2 regions of the Rahnella sp. CJA17(1/100) genome follow, and region 1 is predicted to be linked to the other one. Evidence: predicted binding sites of a transcription regulator. Region 1 holds the regulator's gene; the other holds the start of a gene.
The links. Region 1 encodes PhoB, which activates phosphate uptake and scavenging genes when phosphate is short. Its sites were predicted from a motif close to CTGTCATAAAACTGNCNNAT; they were not measured.
Positions count from the first base shown of each region.

Region 2: phnC (phosphonate ABC transporter ATP-binding protein) is a predicted target of PhoB. The motif match lies at 7,717-7,736, and genes of this name have one in related genera.

Region 1 covers NZ_CAWOJA010000010.1:46,892-58,144, forward strand. Annotated here, with positions in the region: gene AACU55_RS06025 (phosphotransferase enzyme family protein) at 1-263, shown strand, start outside; gene qhpR (AraC-like transcriptional regulator QhpR) at 448-1,533, shown strand; gene AACU55_RS06035 (ABC transporter ATP-binding protein) at 1,530-2,351, opposite strand; gene AACU55_RS06040 (ABC transporter permease) at 2,348-3,112, opposite strand; gene AACU55_RS06045 (ABC transporter substrate-binding protein) at 3,124-4,137, opposite strand; gene sbcC (exonuclease subunit SbcC) at 4,386-7,634, opposite strand; gene sbcD (exonuclease subunit SbcD) at 7,631-8,869, opposite strand; gene phoB (phosphate response regulator transcription factor PhoB) at 9,097-9,786, shown strand; gene phoR (phosphate regulon sensor histidine kinase PhoR) at 9,809-11,128, shown strand; gene AACU55_RS06070 (helix-turn-helix domain-containing protein) at 11,162-11,253, opposite strand, start outside.
Region 2 covers NZ_CAWOJA010000044.1:124,170-135,422, forward strand. Annotated here, with positions in the region: gene AACU55_RS17430 (MFS transporter) at 1-915, shown strand, start outside; gene dusC (tRNA dihydrouridine(16) synthase DusC) at 974-1,906, shown strand; gene pbpG (D-alanyl-D-alanine endopeptidase) at 2,134-3,072, shown strand; gene AACU55_RS25770 (membrane protein) at 3,142-3,225, opposite strand; gene AACU55_RS17445 (hypothetical protein) at 3,334-3,963, opposite strand; gene AACU55_RS17450 (hypothetical protein) at 4,333-4,971, shown strand; gene AACU55_RS17455 (Yip1 family protein) at 5,149-5,739, shown strand; gene dld (D-lactate dehydrogenase) at 5,879-7,570, opposite strand; gene phnC (phosphonate ABC transporter ATP-binding protein) at 7,777-8,613, shown strand; gene phnD (phosphonate ABC transporter substrate-binding protein) at 8,682-9,614, shown strand; gene phnE (phosphonate ABC transporter, permease protein PhnE) at 9,775-10,638, shown strand; gene phnE (phosphonate ABC transporter, permease protein PhnE) at 10,638-11,253, shown strand, end outside.

The DNA.
Region 1 (11,253 bases):
GTTTTGTTGAACATCATCCGCAGGCGCGGGCGTGGGTCCGCCACTGGCTGGAAGGTTACGCACGTATTTGTCACGTGAGCGATGCCGATCTGGCGGTGATCCCGACACTGATTATTCAGCGGCGGATTCAGTTGCTGGCCTGGCGCGGATCGCATGCCACCACGGAAATGGCGCAAAGCCTTGGCAATGAATGGGAACAAGAGAGCCTGCGCCTGTGCCGTGAGTATCTGGCGAAGGCGCATCATCCCTTTGTGATCGGATGAAGCTGCACGAAAAGCGGGCGTCGTAGCAGGGCGCAGGGGCGGCTGGCAAAACTGCCGAAAATTTATCTCATTGTATTGCATTGGGTTATCACCCGGAGACGTGAAGCAAGGTGCTGGTACGGAACTTGCAATTCTCTTTTATCACCGACACTTTTTATTGCCGACATAAAGGGAGTAAAAGACGATGCAGACAGGCCTTTCTTCAACGGCTTCCGGAGCCGGTTTCAGCAATGCGCTGAACGCGCTGACGCGCAGCAATGACAGTCACCGGGGGGTGCTGGCCGCAGCCGCCAGCGGCCTGAGCGATTTTATTCAGGCCAAAGGGGCAGATGTCGATCGTGTGTTCGGCATCTGCCACATCAATCCTGAATTGCTGCAACAACCTACGCTGAGTCTCGGGCTGACTAATTACTGTCAGGTTCTGGAAGAAGCGGCGGCGCAGTCAGGTTGTGATAACTTCGGTTTGCATTACGGGAAACAGTTCAAACCGCAGTCATTAGGGCTGATTGGCTACATCGGTTTATGTTCTTCTTCGGCAGAAACCGCGCTGCAAAACGTAGTGAATGCCTTTCCCTTTCATCAGCACAATACGCTGACGCGGCTGGTGGATAAGGGAGATCATTACCGGTTCGATTATCAGGTGCGGCATGGCAGCATTCTGTGCAGACGGCAGGATGCGGAACTGACGCTGGGGATGATCCTCAATTTATTGCGTCACGGGCTGGGGAAAAACTGGGCGCCGCGTGAGGTGCATTTTGAGCATCCGCGTCCGCAGCAATGGCATGAACACTGCAAAGTATTTGATGCGCCGGTGTATTTCGATCAGCCGTACAATTCCCTGCTGATCGTCAAACGCGATTTACAGCGGGCGATGCCGGAACGGGATCAGACGCTGTTGCTGGTCATGCAGGATGCGATCCGCCGTCTGAATGCGGATGCGCCGTCGCAGCAGTCGGTCACCGACAGCGCGCGATCGCGGGTACGTCAGGCATTATTACGCGGCGAGCCGGTGCTTGATGAAGTGGCCGAAAAAATGGGTATGTCGCCGAGTTCACTGCAACGCCGCCTGCGCGAACAGAACCTGACGTTTACCCAACTGGTGGATAACGTCCGTTGCGAACTGGCGACGCATTATCTGCAACAGCAACAACTGCCGATTTCCGAAATGGCGCTGCTGCTAGGGTATTCCGAAGTCAGTGCCTTTTCGCGGGCTTTCCGCCGCTGGTTTGGCGTCAGCCCGCGTCAGTGGCGACAGACTGCCGCCAGCTAAAGCGCCATCTCCCGTTTAAAGACTTCCAGCGTGTGCGCCTTCACGCGGATAAATTCCGGGTGGCTCATGATTTCCGACCCTCGCGGGCGCGGCAGGTCGAACGGCACGATTTCCGCAATCTGCGTCGGCCGCCGCGTCAGCAGTAAAATCTCATCCGCCAGAAATACCGCATCTTCCAGGTCATGCGAAACAATCAGCATAGTGACGCCGGTCGCCAGTTGCACTTCCTGTAATTTATCGCGGATAAACAGCGTCATCTCGAAATCCAGCGCCGAGAAAGGCTCATCGAGGAACATCACTTCCGGACGCGTCGCCAGCGCCCGCATGATGCACACAGTTTGCTGTTGTCCACCGGAAAGCTCATACGGATAGCGTTTCAGGTCGAAACGGATATCAAACATCTGCGTCAGTTCTTCGACCCGCGCATTCACATCCGCTTTGCTCATGCCGTGGCGTATCAGCGGATAGGCGATGTTGGCGCGGGCGCTCATCCATGGAAACAGCGCGTCGCGGTAGTTCTGAAACACATAGCCAATGGTGGTTTGCGCCAGCGTTTTGCCGTCGAACAGAATGTCGCCTTTATCTACCGGGATCAGCCCGGCGATCATGTTCATTAAGGTCGATTTACCGCAGCCGTTCGGCCCGAAGATCGACACGATCTTTCCACGCGGTAAGTCGAGATTCAGGTCGGTATACAGCGGCTGTCCGGCAAACGACTTGCTCAGCCCGCGGATCGTCACATGGGTGTCCGGTCGCGTGGCATATTGCGGCAACTGCGGGCCTTTATAATCAGGATTCAGCGAGAGAGGGTGCGTCATGCTTTGCTACTCCAGTGGACGGTTTTTTTCTCGATCAGCAAAAAAGCCAGATTGAGCAGATAACCCAGCGCGCCGGTGATCAGGATCGAGGCGTACATATCTTTGATGTTAAACACCTGCTGGGCATCGATGATCCGGTGGCCGAGGCCGGTTTCTGATCCGATAAACATTTCGGCGACGATCACGATCACCAGCGCGATCGACACGCCGGTGCGCAGGCCGACAAAGGTTTGCGCCAGGCTTTCCATCAGCATGATGTCTTTGAAAATATGCCAGCGGGAAATTCCCATCACTTTGGCGGCCATCAGGCGCGTTTTTTTGGCATTCATCACGCCGTATGCGCTGTTGAACAGGATGACCAGCACGGCGGCAAAGGCAGCAATGGCGATTTTGTTGGCGTCAGTAATCCCGAAAATCAGCATAAACAGCGGGATCAGCGCTGACGACGGCGTGGAGCGGAAGAAGTCGATCAGAAATTCCAGGCTGCGGTAAACCTTTTCATTGCTGCCCAAAATTACGCCCAGCGGCACGCCGATCACCGCCGCAAAGGCAAAGGACACCAGCGTGCGGTAAAGGGTTGCGCCGATGTCGGTGCGCATGGACGCGTCGGAAAATGACTGGAACATGTAGCCGATTGTCTCGACCGGCGAGGGCAGAAGCACGGGATTCAGCCATTTTGCGCTGACGGCCAGTTGCCAGAATAAAAACAGCAGTACCGGGCCGACCAGCGGCAGTAACCTTGAAGACCAGCGTGAAGTCATCCTGTTTCTCCTTATCCCTGATAGATCAGCGAAGCGACATCCACCGGCTTGCTGAAGATTTTTCTTTCCGTAAAGACGTCATAAAACTTCTGGAACCATTGCAGGTTGTCGCCTTTCAAATCGGGATACATCACGAAGCCCGGCAGCGGCACTTCTTTGACCAGCGCCGGTTCAATGCTGGTGTAACCGGCGACGTTTTCGCGCGCTTTATCAGGGTGAGCCGCAATGAATTCCACCGCTTTCTGATAAGCGGCAATAAACTTTTTGGTTTCTTCCGGCTTGCTGGCGATAAAACTGGAATTCAGCGCCGCTGCGCCGCCGAACCACGGGGCGTCGGCGTTGCCGAGCACGTATTTAGAAATAACGCCGGTTTCGAGTGTGCGCGAAAGGTTTTTCATGCGTCCGACAGTGCCGGTCGGTTCGAGCGTATATACGCCGTCAATTTGCCCGGCGGCCAGAGCAGGCGCGTGTTGTCCGACCGGCAGTTCAATGACTGACGGATTAGTGAAGCCATTTTTCTCCAGAATAATTTTCGCCATCGTGACGTTCTGGATCCCCGGACCGCAGGCGATTTTTTTGCCTTTCAGGTCACTGATAGCTTTTGCCGGGCTATTCAGCGGCACCAGAAATTCATCTAACACCAGCGTATGGTTTGACGGGTTAGAACAGATAATTTTGAACAGACCCGGTGAAGTGATCGCCCCGAGTCCCAGCGCGCCGGTTGCCGTGCCGTTGGCGCAGCCGTGGATCCTGCCGGTGATCATCCCTTCGACAATTTGCTGGGCACTGGCGAATTTAACGCCTTTCACATTCAGCCCGGCTTGTTTAAAAAAGCCCTGTTCCAGTGCCACATACAGCGGCAAACCGCCGACAATCGGCCAGTAACCAATACGAATTTCATCGTCGTCGGCTGCAAAAACTGACGTCGGGATCATACCGCCAAGGGTGGAAACGCCGCCGGTGATGGCAAGCCATTTCATCAGCTGGCGGCGTTTTTTATCGACTTCAGGTTTGATGTTTTTCATGGACGGTTCCCTTAGCGGTTATGAAGGCGTTGCAACTTGTACTGCAACTTGTATACATAACGTTAAGCACAGGGCGTGCCAGTTTATCGGGGGACGCGCATCAGCACGAAAAAGCGGAAATTCAGCAGGTTGGCAAAGGATAACGCACTGCGCTGGTGCGATTTTTGTGCCTGTGTTCACAATCAGGATCCACAACAGGGCATACCGCTAGCAATCTCACTAGCGGTATGCCTGCGCGAAAGTCGCCGTCAGACTTTAAATTCACTGCTCAGGCGGCTGATGCCCAGACCATTCACTTTGGTGACTTTGATTTGTACCGGAATGCGGTCTTTCATTGCTTCGACATGGCTGATCACGCCGATGGTTTTACCCGAGGCATTCAGGCTATCGAGCGCATCCAGCGCGGTATCCAGCGTGTCGGCATCGAGCGTACCGAAACCTTCGTCGAGGAACAGCGAGTCGATACGGGTTTTATCGCTGACCAGATCGGACAGCGCCAGGGCCAGTGCCAGGCTGACCAGGAAGCTTTCGCCGCCGGATAGTGTGCGGGTATCGCGCACGGCATCGGCCTGCCAGGTATCGACCACCTGCAGTTCCAGCGCATCGCTGGTTTTGCGCTGCAACAGATAGCGTCCGTGCAATTTTTCCAGCTGGCGGTTGGCCAGATACACCAGATGATCGAGCGTCAGACCCTGCGCGAATTTACGGAATTTCGCGCCGTCGCTGGAGCCAATCATCTGGTTGAGATAACCCCAGTCATCACAGGTCCGCTGCGCCTGCGCAATCTGTGCAATCAGCGTCTGCTGACCATGGTGGCGTTGCTTGTCGCTTTCCAGCTGATTTTTCACTTCGCCCAGACGTTGTTGCAGGACTTTCAGTTGTTGTGCCAGCTCCGCCTGTTGCACCGTCAGGGCGTTAAGATCACTGTCGGTTTCACTGAGATGTGCAGGACGGGCAAGCTGATGTTTTTCGAGCTGCTGACGGGCATCCGCCAGTAATGCCTGCGCCTGCGCCAGTTGTTGTTGCAGATGTTCTTTGCGTTGCTGAAGCTGCTGGCGCAACGCGTCGTCGAGCAGCGCCAGTTTCACTGCGGCTTCATCCGCAAATCCGCTGGCGCTCAATGCCTGCTGCCACGCCTGTTCCACCTGCGTCAGTTGTGCGGCGGTCTGTAACTGTTGCTGCTGCGTACTGGCCAACTGACCGGCCAACTGGTCGCGCTGTTCCTGCGCCTTATGCAGCGCGGTCTGGACATCACTCAGCGCTTGTTCTGTCGCCTGTTGTTGCTGATGTAAGTGCTCGCGAACCTGAGCAACCTGACGCTCTCCGAACAGTTCGAGGCGTCGGGCATTCAGCTCAGAAAGGGATTTTTCACCTTCCGCCAGTTGCTTTTGCAACCGCACAAGGTCTTGCTGAGATTTTGCCTGCATCTCTTCCAGCCGGGTAACGCGCTCTGTCAGCAAGGCACTTTGCTGCTGCACTTTCTGCTGTGCATTCAGTGCGTCGTTCAGGGCATCTTTGGCCTGTTGCAGAGCCCGCGCCAGCTGTTCGTGCTGGCTCAGCCGCGCCTGCGACTGCTGCTCTTCCTCATCGCGGGCGGTCAGCCATTGCGTGATGTCGGCGGTATCATGCAGCGTAAACGTCAGATTCAGCGGCGCACTGAGTTGTTGCCAGTTCAGGGTATGCGCATTCAGTTGTTGCTGATCCTGCTCAAGCTGAGTTTGCAGCCGTGTTTGTTGCTCTTTCAGGCCTTTAATTTTTGCCGCCAGTTCGATACCGCTGGCTTTTGCTGCATCGAATTCCAGTTGCATTTTCTCGACACGCTGCGCGGTTTCAGAAGGTTTAACCTGCTGATAATGTTCAATCGCCGGATGTGATGTCGAGCCGCACAGCGGACAGGCTTTGCCGCTTTGCAAATTCGCGCGTTCGGCTTCAAGGCTGACGATCAGCATTTCCTGTTTATGCAGTGCTTTAACGTCGTTGAGATGCTCCAGCTGTTTCTGACATTGCAGACGGATCGCGCCCAGACGCAGTTCTTCTTCGGCCAGCAGCGTCTGGTACTGCGCAAAATCTTTATGCTGTTGCTGCACGCGCTGGTTCAGTTGCGGGAAGATTTGCGCGAGTGAAAACAGCTGCTGCCGCACCGGCCGGAGCTGCATGAGTTCGGTTTGACGTTTCTGTAACACTACCTGCGGGTACTGTTTTTCCAGTTCAGCCTGACGTTGTTGTGCAACGTTAAGGGCTTCAGTCAGCGCGGCCTGACGGGTGTGATGCTGGCGGCTTTCCTCATCCAGTTTCTGACGTTCCGCCGTGATTTGCTGCAGCGTCGCGCTATGTTCACCAGCCTGTTTCTGCGACTCGCTGACCGCCTGTTGTGTTTCCACCAGCGATTTGCGCCATTGCGCGATTTCGCTATCCAGTGGCAGGATTTTTTCTTCGATCAGCGTCTGCATCTGACGCTGTTCTTCCGCCTGTTTCTGCCGCGCAGTGTGCGCCTGTTCCACCGCCAGACTCAGCGGCGTCATCTGTGCAATCTGCTGCTCCTGCTGCTGCGTCAGTTGTATCAGTAATTGCTGAAGGCGCTGCGCGTCATCCTGACAGCGCTGGCGATCATTGAGTAACGGACGCAGTTTTTCTGCCGGTTCGCTGCGCGCCAGTTGCTGTAACTGCGGCGCGGCGGCCAGATTTTCCTGCTCTGCGGCGGTCAGTTGTTGCTGAGACTGCTGCTGTTTTTGCTGCACCTGCTGCCACTGTTGCAGCCAGTTCAGATCCTGCTGGCGCTGCTGCGCCTGCTGACTGAGCGTGATTTCCTGCGTGTTCAGTTCAGCACGTTGTGCTTCGAGCGTCTGGCGCTGTTCTTCGCTGAGCAGTTCGATTCCGGCCATACGCTGATGCAGACCGTCCAGCGCAATGCGCGCTTCTTTATGTTGCTCAAACACGCGTTGAGAAAGCAGCCCGTAAATCTCGGTGCCGGTCAGTTCTTCCAGCAATTCGGCGCGGTCGTTGGCATCGGCATTCAGAAACGCGGCGAACTGCCCCTGTGAAAGCATCATGGATTTGGTGAAACGGCCGAAATCCAGCCCGGTCAGTGTGGCGATGGCATCGAGTTTATCGCGCACTTTATCGGCCAGAATTTTGCCGTCGGCCAGCAATGCCAGCTCCACTTTCGGTGCCTGCAGATTGCCGTCAGGGGAATTTTTGGCGCGGCGCTGGCTCCAGAACGCGCGGTAACCCACACCTTTGACTTCAAACTCCACTTCGGCCAGCGATTCTGCGGTGTGGCGGGTCATCAGTTCATTCTGGCTTGGTGTAATGTTCAGCCTTGGCGTCTGATGATAAAGCGCCAGACAAATGGCATCGAGCAGGGTGGTTTTCCCCGCACCGGTCGGACCTGTGATGGCGAATAATCCGTTGCTGGCAAACGGCTCGGCGGTGAAATCAATTTTCCATTCGCCTTCCAGCGAGTTCAGGTTTTTTAAACGCAGGCTGAGAATTTTCATTGTGCGCCGTCCTCCGCGTTCTGACCGTTGTTAACCTGTTCAACCACCTGCGCAAACAACGTGCGCATCCGAGCCTGACGCGGCTCGTCAGGGTCCGGTTCCAGCGCCAGTCGTCGTTCAAACACGTCGCTGACGCTCAGTTCGCTGAGGGTTTCTTTTTCCTGCTGCTCAATACTGTTGATGCGCTGTTCTTTGCTGCGGCGTAACAGCACGACTTCTACCGGCAGATCTTCCGTCAGCGCCTGAATGCGTCGCTGGATGTCGCTGAGATAATCCTGGGTGGAGACTTCAATATCGAGCCACACCGGTTTGGCCGGATCACCGCCTTCGAACTGTGCCAGTTGGTGTTCAATCTCCACCAGCGAGCCTTTGATTATCTGCATCGGCTGGAAAACCGGGATTTCCAGTGTGTCGATGGCGTTGAGCGTCGCACCATCAAAATCAAGTAAGTACACACTTTTAGCTTTGCTCAGTTCGTCAAAACTCAGGGCAATCGGCGAGCCGCTGTAACGGATATGTTCGGTTTTGGCGACGCATTGTGCACGGTGAATATGACCCAGTGCCACATAATCGACCGGCGGAAAGGCCTGCGCCGGAAACGCATCGAGCGTACCTATATAGATGTCGCGCACGGAATCAGAGGTACTGACGCCGACAGTCGTCAGATGGCCGGTCGCAATAATAGGCAGCGGCATGCCCAGTTCGTCACGTCTGGCCTGAGCAGCCTGCCAGAGCGCGTCATAATGCGCGGCGATGGCTTCCTGCAATGCCAGTTGCTTGTCGCTGCCGGACTGTCCCGCCTGGCTGGCGAGCAGATCACGCGGGCGTAAAAACGGGATAGCGCACAGTATCGCGCCGGGTTTCCCGTCACGCTGACTGAGCACTAAAATCTGTTCAGAAAGGTTTTCACCGACGGTGGCAATCACCCGCGTATTCAGGCAGGACAGGAGCTCGCGCGATTCATTGAGCGTGGCGACAGAATCGTGGTTACCAGCCAGCACCACCAGCTGGCAGCCGGTTTGCTGTAATTCCACCACGAAGCGGTTATACAATTCTCGGGCATAACTGGGTGGGGAACCTGTGTCGAAAATATCGCCCGCGACAATCACGGCGTCGACCTGATGTTGTTGCACCTGACCGGTCAGCCAGCGCAAAAATGCCTGATGTTCGGCTGCACGGCTTTTAGTGAAAAAGTACTGGCCGAGGTGCCAGTCTGACGTGTGGATCAGGCGCATGAGACTCCCGTATGAACCCTGGATGACGACAATGGGGTAAAGTATAAACGTCGGCAGGGGAAGCTGTCCCCGATAAATCAGACCAATTTCAGCAAGATGGCCGGAAATTATCTGTCATAGTTGACTGTAATGAACCATTCTTTTCATTCATAAATCTGTCACAAAACTGACGCATAATGGCGCCCGCAATCAAATAAAAGATCGCTAACCTATTGGCAGGACCTACGATGGCTAGACGTATATTGGTGGTTGAAGACGAAGCTCCAATCCGTGAAATGGTGTGTTTTGTACTGGAACAAAATGGCTATCAGGCCGTAGAAGCTGAGGATTTTGATTCAGCGATTGGGCAGCTTGTTGAACCTTACCCTGAACTGATCCTGCTTGACTGGATGTTACCTGGCGGTTCCGGTATTCAGTTTATTAAGCATCTTAAACGTGAGGCACTGACCCGCGAAATTCCGGTGATGATGCTGACCGCACGCGGTGAAGAAGAAGATCGGGTGCGCGGCCTTGAAGTGGGTGCCGATGATTACATCACCAAACCGTTTTCTCCGAAAGAACTGGTTGCCCGCATTAAAGCCGTGATGCGTCGCATCTCGCCAATGGCGGTGGAAGAAGTAATCGACATGCAGGGTTTAAGCCTGGATCCGTCGTCTCACCGGGTGATGGCCAACGAGCAGGCGCTCGATATGGGGCCGACCGAATTTAAGTTATTACACTTCTTTATGACCCATTCCGAACGTGTATACAGCCGCGAACAGTTGCTCAATAACGTCTGGGGCACTAACGTTTATGTGGAAGATCGCACGGTTGACGTGCATATTCGTCGTTTACGTAAGGCGCTGGAAACCAGTGGACATGACAGAATGATCCAGACTGTTCGTGGTACCGGATACCGTTTTTCAACGCGTTATTGAGCCCTCACAGCGGAGAATCTGTGTGCTAGAACGTTTGTCATGGAAACGACTGGCGGGTGAATTGTTTCTCTTTTGCCTGCCAGCGTTAATTCTCGGTATTTTCGTCGGCCATTTCGGCTGGCTCCTCCTGGTGTCGCTGATGGCGGCACTGGGCTGGAATTATTACAACCAGCTTAAACTCTCTCACTGGCTGTGGCTCGACCGCAGCATTACGCCGCCGAATGGGCGCTGGAGCTGGGAGCCGCTGTTTTACGGGCTGAACCAGATGCAGATGCGCAACCGGCGTCGCCGTCGCGAATTAGGCCAGCTCATCAAACGTTTTCGCAGCGGTGCCGAATCGCTGCCGGATGCCGTGGTGCTGACCACTGAAGAAGGCAATATTTTCTGGTGTAACGGACTGGCGCAGGATTTGCTCGGTTTCCGCTGGCCGGAAGATAACGGGCAACATATCTTCAACCTGCTGCGTTATCCGGAATTCCGGCTGTGGATCCAGACCCGCGATTTCAGCCGGGCGCTGAATTTACAACTCAATAATGAGCATTATGTCGAGTTTCGCGTCATGCCTTATTCCGAAGGACAACTGCTGATGGTGGCACGCGACGTGACCCAGATGCGTCAGCTTGAAGGCGCACGGCGTAACTTCTTCGCTAACGTCAGTCATGAACTGAGAACCCCATTGACGGTATTGCAGGGGTATCTGGAAATGATGGAAGACGCCAAGCTGGAAGAGCCTTTCCGCACTAAAGCGCTGGATACCATGCAGGAACAGACGCGGCGGATGGACGGGCTGGTGAAGCAGCTGCTGACGCTGTCGAAAATCGAAGCCTCAGCGAATATTGATTTGCACGAGAAAGTGGATATTCCGGTGATGCTCGGCATGCTCGAACGTGAAGTGCAAACGTTAAGCAACGGCAGGCATGAAGTGGTGTTTCGCGTAAACGACAAGCTGAAGGTCTTTGGTAATGAAGATCAACTGCGCAGCGCGGTGTCGAACCTGGTGTATAACGCGGTTAACCACACGCCAGCGGGGACACGGATTGAAGTCAGCTGGCAACAAACGCCGCATGGCGCACAGTTCCAGATCAGCGACAACGGACCGGGCATTGCGCCGCAGCACCTGCCGCGCCTGACCGAACGTTTCTACCGCGTCGATAAAGCCCGTTCACGTCAGACCGGCGGCAGCGGACTGGGACTGGCAATCGTCAAACATGCGCTCAGCCATCACCACTCAAAACTCGAAGTCATGAGTGAAGTCGGCGTCGGTACCCGGTTTATGTTTACGCTGGCGCCGAAGTTGATTGTTCCTCAGGAACAGGCCAGCCAAAGCGGCGTAAAGGGATAAAAATCAAGCCACAGCAACAAGCTGTGGCTTCTTTTAGCAGATGATCTGTAAACCTTTTTCTTCAATTAGCATCAGTAAGATCAGCGCCGCTCCGGTGGGTTTGGTTTCATCCCGCTCCCATTTTT
Region 2 (11,253 bases), on a different contig from region 1:
TTGCCGGTCACGTCGCTGTTCGGGGTGTGGGTCTGGCGGATTTTGCCAAAATCCCGGCACGACCGGCAGCCGGACGAACCGCTGCCACTGATGCAACTGGCCTTACTGACCGGCGCAGTGTTAGTGGTATCGGCGGGCAGTCTGTCTTCATCAGGGCTGATTAACTTGCTCGGTTTCGTGGTCGCGGTGGTGATGATTTTAATTTTGCGCCACCGCGAATTTACGGCGGATGTCAGACTGCTGCCGCGCAACGCTTTACGCCGTTCCTCACCGCTCTATGGCCTGTATCTGGTGATGACGTTGCTGATTATCGGCCTCGGTTGCGAACTGTTTGTGCCGTATCTGCTGCAACATTTACACGGTCAGACCCCGCTGGCTGCCGGATACATCACTGCCGCTGCGGCCGCGGGCTGGACATTAAGTGAAGTGGCCAGTTCCGGCTGGACAGGCCGTCGCGCGGATGGCGCGATTATCTGCGGGCCACTGATCCTGGCTGCCGGTTTGCTTTTACTGTTGTTCACCGTACCGGTCGCTTTCGGCCTGCCGTGGCTGAATATCAGTGGCGTGGTGCTCGGGCTGACGCTGGCCGGTTTTGGGATTGGCCTCGGCTGGCCGCATTTGCTGACCCGCGTTCTGCAACAGGCACCGGAAGAGGATCGCGAAAAAGCCGGTGCGTCGATAACCGTGGTGCAATCTTTTGCGGCGGCGCTTGGCGCGGCGTTAGCCGGAACGGTGGCTAACTTTGCGGGTGTTGATAAGGGGGATAGCGGTGCAGCCAGCGCGGCATTCTGGATGTTCCTGCTGTTTGCGGTGCCTGCGCTTCTGGCGGTGTGGATTGCCTGGCGCTCCGTCAGAGTCCGACGCTTGCAGGGCAGGGCGAAAACCTCATTAAGCGGCGATTTGTCTCAGGGGTAATTGCCCGGCGGCGGGCCTTGCGGTAATCTTGCGCGTCATTTTTAAGGGGTGAACTGTGATGCGCGTATTACTGGCTCCGATGGAAGGTGTGCTTGATCCTCTGGTTCGTGAACTTCTCACAGAAGTAAACGACTACGATTTGTGCATCACCGAGTTTTTGCGCGTGGTGGATCAGCTGCTTCCCGCCAAATCCTTCTATCGCTTGTGTCCTGAATTACATCATGCCAGCCGCACGCCTTCGGGCACGTTAGTGCGCGTTCAGCTACTCGGTCAGTATCCGCAATGGCTGGCCGAAAACGCCGCCCGTGCGGTGGAACTGGGCTCTTACGGTGTCGATCTCAACTGCGGTTGTCCGTCCAAACTGGTTAACGGCAGTGGCGGTGGAGCAACGTTACTCAAAGATCCTGAGCTGATTTATCAGGGCGCCAAAGCCATGCGTGAAGCGGTGCCGGCTCACTTACCGGTGACTGTCAAAGTGCGTCTCGGCTGGGATTCGCTGGAACACAGTTTTGAAATTGCAGATGCCGTGCAGCAGGCGGGTGCAACGGAACTGACGGTGCACGGGCGTACCAAAGAAGACGGCTACAAGCCGGAACGTATTAACTGGGCTGCGATTGGCGAAATCCGTCAACGCCTGAGTATTCCGGTGATCGCCAACGGTGAAATCTGGGATTACGAAAGCGGCCAGGCGTGTCTGCACACCACCGGTTGTGATGCCGTGATGCTCGGGCGCGGTGCGCTGAATATTCCGAATCTCAGCCGTGTGGTTAAGTACAACGAACCGCGTATGCCGTGGCCGGAGGTAATAACGTTGTTGCAGAAATACACCCGTCTGGAAAAGCAGGGCGATACCGGTTTGTATCACGTTGCGCGCATCAAACAGTGGCTGAGTTATTTGCGTAAAGAGTACGAAGAGGCGACAGAGTTATTTACTGAAGTGCGCGTGCTGAAGACGTCGAAGGAAATTGGTTATCTGATCGACAATCAATAATATTCACCTGTGTATTTCGAAGGGACGCTTTCTGAGCGTCCCTTTATTTTTTCAGTGCATTCTTACGCAAGTGTTCACTTACTCGTCGTTCCACGGTCTGTGGGTGGTGGTGACAGACTTTGTGACAAATAGAATTGAAAATTGCGGGTGCTAAGACTTTTCGCCTCACTTATAATTCCGCCCGCTGTTACGACATATCTTAATGACAACTTTCTAAATACAGAGCAATGCATGTGAAAATCCGTCTTTTGGTTCTGAGCTTATTAGCCTTAAATACAGGCATGTTGTCTGCCCCTGCCGCCACCGCTGCAAAGCATGAGCCGGCCGTCGCCCCGATCGTTCAAATTGCTTCCGGCAGTGCCATGGTGGTGGATCTGAAAAGCCACGAAGTGATTTATTCCCGAAATCCGGATGAGGTGAGGCCGATTGCCTCCCTGACCAAACTGATGACCGCGATGGTGACGCTCGATGCGAATCTGCCACTCGACGAAGTGATCAATATCGATATCAGTAATACACCTGAAATGCGTGGCGTGTTCTCCCGCGTGAAACTGAACAGTGAAATTACCCGTCGTCAGATGATCCAACTGGCGCTGATGTCCTCAGAAAACCGGGCTGCGGCCAGTCTCGCGGCACATTATCCGGGCGGTTATTCTGCATTTATCAATGCTATGAATGCGAAGGCGAAATCGCTGGGCATGACCCATACGCATTATGCTGAACCGACCGGTTTGTCGCCACGCAACGTCTCCACCGCGCGTGATTTAACACGGCTGCTGCTGGCTTCACAGCGCTATCCGCTGATCGGTCAGCTAAGTACGACTGCTGAAAAAACGGCTGTCTTCAGCCATCCGGCGTATGCATTGCCGTTCCGTAATACCAACCATCTGATCATGAACCCGTCGTGGAATATCCAGCTGACCAAAACCGGTTACACCGATGAAGCTGGCCATTGCCTGGCGATGCGTACCACCATTAACGGCAAGCCCGTTACGCTGGTCGTGATGGATGCCTTCGGGAAATTTACGGCCTTTGCCGATGCTAACCGCCTGCGCACCTGGATGGAAACCGGCAAAGCAGTGCCTGTTCCACAGATTGCCAAAAACTACCGTAAGCAGAAAGAGCAGCAGAAAACGCAGCCTTCCGTCGAAGAGGCGGATGATTGAGCAGATGATTGAAATGAAAAAGTCCGGCCAGATGCCGGACTTTTTGTTTTGCAGGGACAGACAACGTGGTCAGAAAATCAGTTTAAACACCCCTGTCAGGGTCAGTAAGCCGACGATAAAGATGATGGCGATGATCCACAGAATAATTTTCATGTTTTCTCCTTAACATAACCTTCAGTCGTCATCGGCCATCCGGCTAAGCCAATGATATTCCTTATCAGTATAGCTTCTGCCTGCATTTTTGCTGTGTGCTTGCTAATTTCAGGCCAGTGCCGCGCGCAGACCACATTCCGGGCTGGTAAGCGGTTTGCCCATTTGGGTCAGTTGTGCCGCACCGGTCATCGAAGCCTGAGCCAGCACCACGCAGGCTGCGCCTCGCCTGTATTCCACATCAGCCGCCGCTGCGATAGCCTGTAAATATCCTGCCAGATCCCCCTGCTTAAACTTTTCCCATGCGCCCGCCACCAGATGGATTTCAAACTGCGCCTGCGGATGTTTTTCCACCTGCGCGAACAACTGCCGCGTCGGCTCCAGGGTCGTTTCGACCGCACAGAGTGCGACCACACTGCCCGCTGTTTTCATGGCCTGTTCCGCCAGCGTCTGATCGACACGCAACACCGGCACCGCGGCACTTTCGCTGGCAAGCGTCGCGGCAGAACCCAGCGTCGAACAGGTCAGTAAAACGCGATCGGCATTTTCACTCAATGCCAGCAGCACATCCGCCGTTTGCTGACGAATTTCTGCAGTCAGCCCGCCCGCCTTTTCGGCTGCAGCCAGTAAATCGGGCCGCGAAACATGCACAAACTTATGCTGATCCAGCCCAAGTTCGTGAGCTGTATTTTCGAAAACCGCAATATTGCTGTCGGCCGTATGTAAGCAGGTAATGCGCATGTAATTCTCCTGATAAGTGTCTGCCTCTACGTTAATGATTTTTTAACCGTACCGCAGACTTTTTTACCTGTAAAAACTGATGAGTTAATGCGGGCTGGAAAATGCCCGGTTTCCCCGGTGCACGCTATGATTTCCATAACCCGCGGCCGTCCGTAATTCCTTAAGTTTGACCTGTTAACGATCACCGTAACAGGTTATTTTCATTGATATTTATTCATTAAAGCAATGCAACTCAATCATATATAGATACATAAGCAATCGCGTATTTATCGAGAAGGAAATTGATTTGAGGTGGTTATTTATCCAGTGCAAACTGTGGCCAGATTAAGGATTTCTAAACAGGGAAAGCTCATGTGAGGGACAACAACTATGTTTCAGCTCAGCAGACGGGATCTATCGCCGATCAACAGGATGCTCTATTTTCCAGGCGCGCCTGCCTGGCCGGAAGATTACAAAGGAAAATCGCTCATGGAAAAGCTCATGCAAAACCAGATCAACAATATTGAAAAGCAGGGAATCAAAAATGGTGAGGAAATTGCCGGGCTGAATCTGCGGGTAGGGAAGGTGGAACAGCAGGTCAGTCAGCTAACGGTAGTGATCACGGAGACGAATCTTCGTGTCGGCAAACTGGAGCACCAGATGGTCACGCTCACTGAAGCGGTGACAGATATCGGGGATCGTGTCGGTAAAACCGAACAGAGCATCGCGCGCATCGACGGGCACCTGCTGAGAATTGACGATCATCTGGTGAGGATAGATAAACAGTTTGAACAGGTAGATAAACAGTTTGATCGTGTAGATGAGCGCTTTGACAAAATAGATCAACGATTTGAGAAGATCGACCAGCGCTTTGAAAAAGTAGATGAACGCTTTGTGAAGATTGAAGCTTCACTGAGTGCAATGCAGGCAATGTTTTACGATCTCATGATTAAACAGACCCGATGGATTGTCAGCATGATGCTGGTACTGGTTGGCGTGACGTTTACGGCTGCACGCTATATTCACTAACGGCGACCTGATACGGTTGATCTCCCATTACGCTGAATTGGCCGTATCAGCAAAGCTGGCAAGAGCGACTATAATATAGACAGGTCGCCACCTTCTTTATGCCCCTGTCTGACGGGCAATCCCGAAGGTTTATCACTGCGCGCTGCTGGCGGCTTTCGGCGTACAAGGGGGTGTTTCATGGCTAATCATGTCTGGGGACTGATATCCAATCCGGGTCCCGAATTGCAACAAATCCAGCGTGAGCGGGAAACCGTTTCACATGTGTATTCCCACCATGTTCTTTTAATGGCGCTCATCCCGGTTGTCTGTTCTTTCATCGGAACAACACAACTTGGCTGGAACTTCGGTGATGGCGAGAAGCTGATGGTTTCCATGTTTACCGCGTCTTATATCGCCGTCATTTTCTATGTTCTGATGCTCGCTGCTGTCGCACTGATGGGGCGGATTATCTACGGAATGGCGCGTCGCTATGACAGCCGCCCGACACTCAACAACTGTATCGTCTTTGCCGGCTACGTGGCCACACCCATGTTCCTCAGCGGGGTCGTAGCACTGTATCCGATGGTCTGGTTATGCCTGTTTGTCGGGCTGATCGGCCTGTGTTACAGCGGATACCTGTTGTATCTCGGCATTCCTAACTTCCTCAATATCGACCGTCGCGAAGGGTTCCTGTTCTCCAGTTCAACACTGGCAATGGGCGTTCTGGTATTAGAGCTGCTTCTGGCTCTGACGGTAATTATGTGGGGTTACGGAACACAGTTATTTTAACTTAATGGCTATCTTACTTGCCATTTTGCCCCCGGGCAGTGCTCGGACTCCTCACGTACTTTATGTACGCTCCGGGTCCTCCGCGCTGTCTGGGAACAAACTGCCTGCGCCGACTACGCCATTCCTCTTTTGAAGGACATTATTCCTGCCAGTTCTTCATCTTACTGGTTTTCCCGATACCCGGATTGAAGGTGTTGGTCGGGTCTGCCTGCCGGTAGAATTCTTTCAAATGTGGTTTTGCCAGATACAAATGGCCGACGTTATGTTCGGCGGGATATTCCGCGCCTTTGGCGTCGAGCAGTTCTAACATCCTGTGTTTCAGCGCCTTGCTGTTTGCGCCTTTTTTGACGATGTAATCCTGATGGAAAACGTGGCACATGAAATGGCCGTAATACAGTTTTGCTACCAGTTGATTGTCGATATCTTCCGGCAATGTCTCGAACCAGTCGCGGTCATTGCGGCGCAGTGCGATATCCAGCGCCAGAATATCTTCCACTTCTTTTTCATGTACCGCGTGATACCGCACGGCGGCACCGGCGGCGGCAAAGCGATGCAGGAAGGCTTTCTTGCCTTCGTCGGCGGAACAGATAAAGAAATCACCCTGACCATCACTAAAGAAACGTGTCAAAAAGGTTCGGGCTTCGTCAATACCGGGGCCGGACATTTTCAGCAGTAAGTGATGTTCAAACCGGTCACGATACTGCTTCATACGCGGTGGCAGATGATTCGGCAGGGCTTTGCTCAGACACTGCATCACGCGGTCGCTGAAATGTTTGGGCAGGAAAGGGACCTTACTGGCGTGTGCATCGAACTTTCCTTTGGCAGTAAACATGTCCGGCATTTTGTCGGTGCCAAGTTTGTCGATCATCAGGAAAGTGTCTTTGCCATAGACTTCGGTGATATCGAAAATATCCCGGTGCATGTATTCCCCTGCCACCGGAAGGTTAGCGAAGTCACGCAGGATCTGGCGGCGTAATTCTGTCAGCACCGCCGTGTCATTGGTGCCGATGTAGAAAACCTGCTGCTGCGTTTCTGCCGGAAACGTATCGAGCCGCACGGCGAAAACCGCCAGCTTGCCCGCACAACCTGAAGCTTCAAATAAACGTCGCTCATCCGCGTTGAAACGCGACGGCGTATCAGCATCCACTTCGCGGACACGTGAGGCATAATCGTGATCCGACGCCAGACGCTGATCATGCTGGATATCGGTTTCCAGATAATCGCCTTTTTCCAGACGAGTCAGGATTTCTTCCGGCGTTTCACCAAGATTAATGCCCAGATGGTTAATCAGCCGCAATTCACCTTGTGCATCGATTTGTGCATAGAGCGCCATTTCGGTATACGCCGGGCCGCGTTTCACCAGCGATCCGCCAGAATTATTACAGATCCCGCCGACCACCGATGCGCCGATGCAGGACGAGCCAATCACTGAATGCGGTTCGCGGTTGTAGGGCTTGAGGATTTTTTCCAGCTTATACAGGGTGCTGCCGGGAAAGCCGATCACCTGATGACCGCCGTCAAGTAACTGGATCGTGTCCAGTTTCAGGGTGCTGAAAATAACAATGTCGCGGTCATAGTCGTCGCCGCTGGGCGTCGAACCTTCGGTCAGCCCGGTATTGGCGGCCTGCATAATGACAATCTTGTCGGCGGCGATGCAGGTTTTGAGCAGTTGCCACTGTTGCAGCAGCGTTTGTGGAAATACGACCGCCAGCGCTTTGCCGCCACCGGAGCGAAACCCTTTGCGGTAGCGTTCGGTGTTGCTGTCGCCGGTTAAAACGTGGCGGCTGCCGGCAATCTCTTTCAGCGTGGCGATGAGTGACTGATTATCCATTTCATCTTCCTTTTTTGATGGGATGCCATCTAATCATAGACTTAAATGATACTTGTTAAGTTAAACGTCATTCGGGATATGGGTTAGGTAATTTCACTTAATCTGTTGCATTTTTGTCATGCGCTGTCCATTAAATCGTCATTGATGTGTCATAAAACTCGCGCTTAATGAACGCCAGATAACCAAAGCAACCGAGAGACAGCATCATGGCGCAAGCTCATCTTAAGCTGGCACAGGCTGAATATCCTCAGACCGGGCCACAGCATCTGAACAAAGTTCTGGACGTCAAAGGCCTGGTGAAATCCTATAAATCGGGTCAGCGTGTCCTGAATGACATCAATTTTGATCTCCACGCCGGTGAGTTCGTGGCGGTAATTGGCCGTTCTGGCGCGGGTAAATCCACCTTGCTGCATGTGCTTAACGGCACGATCCCGCTCACAGATGGCAGCGTAGTATGCCATTACGAAAATGGTGAACAGCAGGAACTGGCCGGGCTTACCGGCAAAGCATTGCGTCGCTGGCGTTCAGGCTGTGGCATGATTTTTCAGGATTTCTGCCTGGTGCCTCGTCTGGATGTCCTGACAAATGTGTTACTGGGGCGTCTCAGCCACACCTCAACGTTCAAATCATTCTTTAACCAGTTCGATGACGAAGACCGCGCCCGCGCCATCTCTTTGCTTGAATGGTTGCACATGCTGCCGCATGCATTGCAGCGTGCCGAAAACCTTTCCGGCGGCCAGATGCAGCGTGTGGCGATTTGTCGCGCGCTGATGCAGAACCCGAAAATTCTGCTGGCCGATGAACCGGTGGCGTCACTGGATCCGAAAAATACCCTGCGCATCATGAATGCGCTGAAAAAAGTCAGCGAAGAGAATATCGCCGTGATGGTCAACCTGCACTCGGTCGAGTTGGTGAAAGATTATTGCACCCGTGTTATCGGCATCGCGAAAGGGCAGATTATTTTCGACGGCCATCCGGACCAGTTAACTGAAGGCATTTTGCACCAGTTATACGGTGAAGAACACGAAGCGATAAACAGTTAAACAATAACGTTATTTATTTTGCAGTGCTTATTTCTACTTTCTCTCAATCTACACAAGGTCATCATTACATGAAGAAGTTATTACGTCTGGCAGTCTTCGTAGCAGGTTCTTTTACTGCAATGCACAGCATGGCAGAAGATGCTCCTAAAGAATTAAACTTAGGTATTCTGGGTGGCCAGAATGCCACCCAGCAAATCGGCGATAATCAGTGTGTAAAAGATTTCTTCGATAAAGAATTAAATGTGGATACCAAACTGCGTAATTCATCCGATTATTCAGGTGTTATTCAGGGGTTATTAGGTAAGAAAGTGGATATGGTATTAAGCATGTCCCCGTCATCTTTTGCTTCGGTTTATATTAATAATCCGAAAGCGGTGGATCTGGTCGGCATTGTCATTGACGATACGGATAAATCCCGGGGTTATCACTCCGTGGTTGTCGTGAAAGCCGACAGCCCGTACCAGAAATTATCTGACCTGAAAGGCAAATCATTCGGTTTCGCTGACCCGGATTCTACTTCGGGTTACCTGATCCCAAACCAGACATTCAAGAAAGAATTTGGCGGCACGACGGATAACAAATACAACAACTTCTTCTCCAGCGTAACCTTCTCCGGCGGCCATGAGCAGGATATTCTTGGCGTGCTGAACGGCCAGTTCGAAGGCGCAGTCACCTGGACTTCAATGATCGGCGACCGCGAAACCGGTTATACCTCCGGTGCATTCAACCGCATGATCCGCATGGACCATCCGGATCTGATGAAGAAAATCCGCATTATCTGGGAATCTCCATTAATTCCTAATGGTCCGATTTTAGTGCGCAGCGATTTGCCACCGGCATTTAAAGCTAAGCTGGTTTCTGCCATTAAGAAACTGGATAAAGATGACCACGCTTGTTTCGTAAAAGCAGTGGGCGGCAAACAGCATATCGGCGAAACGTCCCTGGCTGAATATCAGCAGATTATTGATATGAAGCGTGAACTGACTAAAGGCGGTCGCTAACCCGTAACTCCCTCCCCTGCGAAGGGGAGGGTTGGGGTGGGGTATTAATGGCAACTCAGGAAGCGAAAGCTTTTACCATTATTGTTTTTTTAATACCCCCTCCTGACCTCCCCCTTCGCAGGGGGAGGAATAATGATTATCGCAAATCGGAAATATTATTTTGAACAAAGACTTCAATCGTTATTACCAGCAGATACGCGGTAAACAAAAGCGGGAAGCGCTGATCTGGTCAGGGCTGATGTTGTTGTTATATCTGTGGTCAGGCAATGTTTCCGAACTTAATTTAAAAACGATTATTGTCTCCGCGCCGAGCTTCTTTGATTATATTGGTCAGACGGTGCCGGTATTACACTGGTCATTGTTATTTGCTGACGGTCATACAGAAGGTTCACTGGCGTATTGGGGATATCGTCTCAATATTCAGCTGCCGCTGATTTGGGAAACTATTCAGCTGGCGTTGTCCTCGACGATATTGTCGACGGCGCTGGCAGTCGTGCTGGCTTTTCTCGCCGCCAGCAATACGGATTCGCCTAAATGGGTGAAATTCAGCATCCGTACCTTTGTCGCTTTCCTGCGCACCATGCCGGAACTGGCCTGGGCGGTAATGTGTGTGATGGCGTTTGGCGTCGGTGCCATTCCGGGCTTTATCGCCCTGACGTTACACACAGCCGGCAGTCTGACCAAATTGTTCTACGAATCCATTGAAACCGCATCGGATAAACCGGTGCGCGGACTCAGAGCCTGCGGCGCGGGGCGTTTGCAGCGCATGCGTTTCGCCATGTGGCCGCAGGTGAAACCGATATTCTTATCCTATAGCTTTATGCGCCTTGAAATTAACTTCCGCCAGTCGACTATCCTCGGGCTGGTCGGGGCCGGTGGTATCGGGCAGGAACTGATGACCTCAATCAAACTGGACCGATATGACCAGGTCAGCATGACCTTACTGCTGATTATTCTGGTGGTGTCGGCGATGGATTTTCTTTCCGGTAAATTGCGCAAACGCGTTGTGGAGGGCACTTTCTGATGTTAACTGATGCGCTCGAACCTCATGTGGTCAGCAGCCTGAAGCAGAAGCACGGGCATCTGTTTGCCGCGCAGCGCCGCTATCTGCGCTACCTCGCGATACTGGCTGTCGTGATTACGCTGTACTACGTCTATTTCTTCAGTTATTTCGGTATTCCATGGAGCGAAGTGGTGCGCGGCACCCGCGAAGTAGGACGTTATTTCCTGCGGATGTTTGTCTGGCATAACGTTTCCGAATGGCCGTTTATGTATTATTTTTCGCAAATAGCTATCACGCTGGCGATTGTGTTTTCCGGAACCATCACCGCGTCTTTCCTCGCATTGCCTCTTTCATTCCTCGCGGCGCGTAATGTGATGTCGACGCCGGTTCTCAGACCCGTTTCCATGGTCATCCGCCGTCTTCTGGATGTTTTACGCGGGCTGGATATGGCGATCTGGGGGCTGATTTTCGTTCGTGCTGTCGGCATGGGGCCGCTGGCCGGTGTGCTGGCGATCGTGATGCAGGATTTGGGCTTACTGGGCAAGCTTTATGCAGAAGGGCATGAAGCGGTAGATCGTTCGCCGAGCCGCGGCCTGCGGGCGCTGGGGGCTTCCCCGCTACAAACGCACCGCTTCG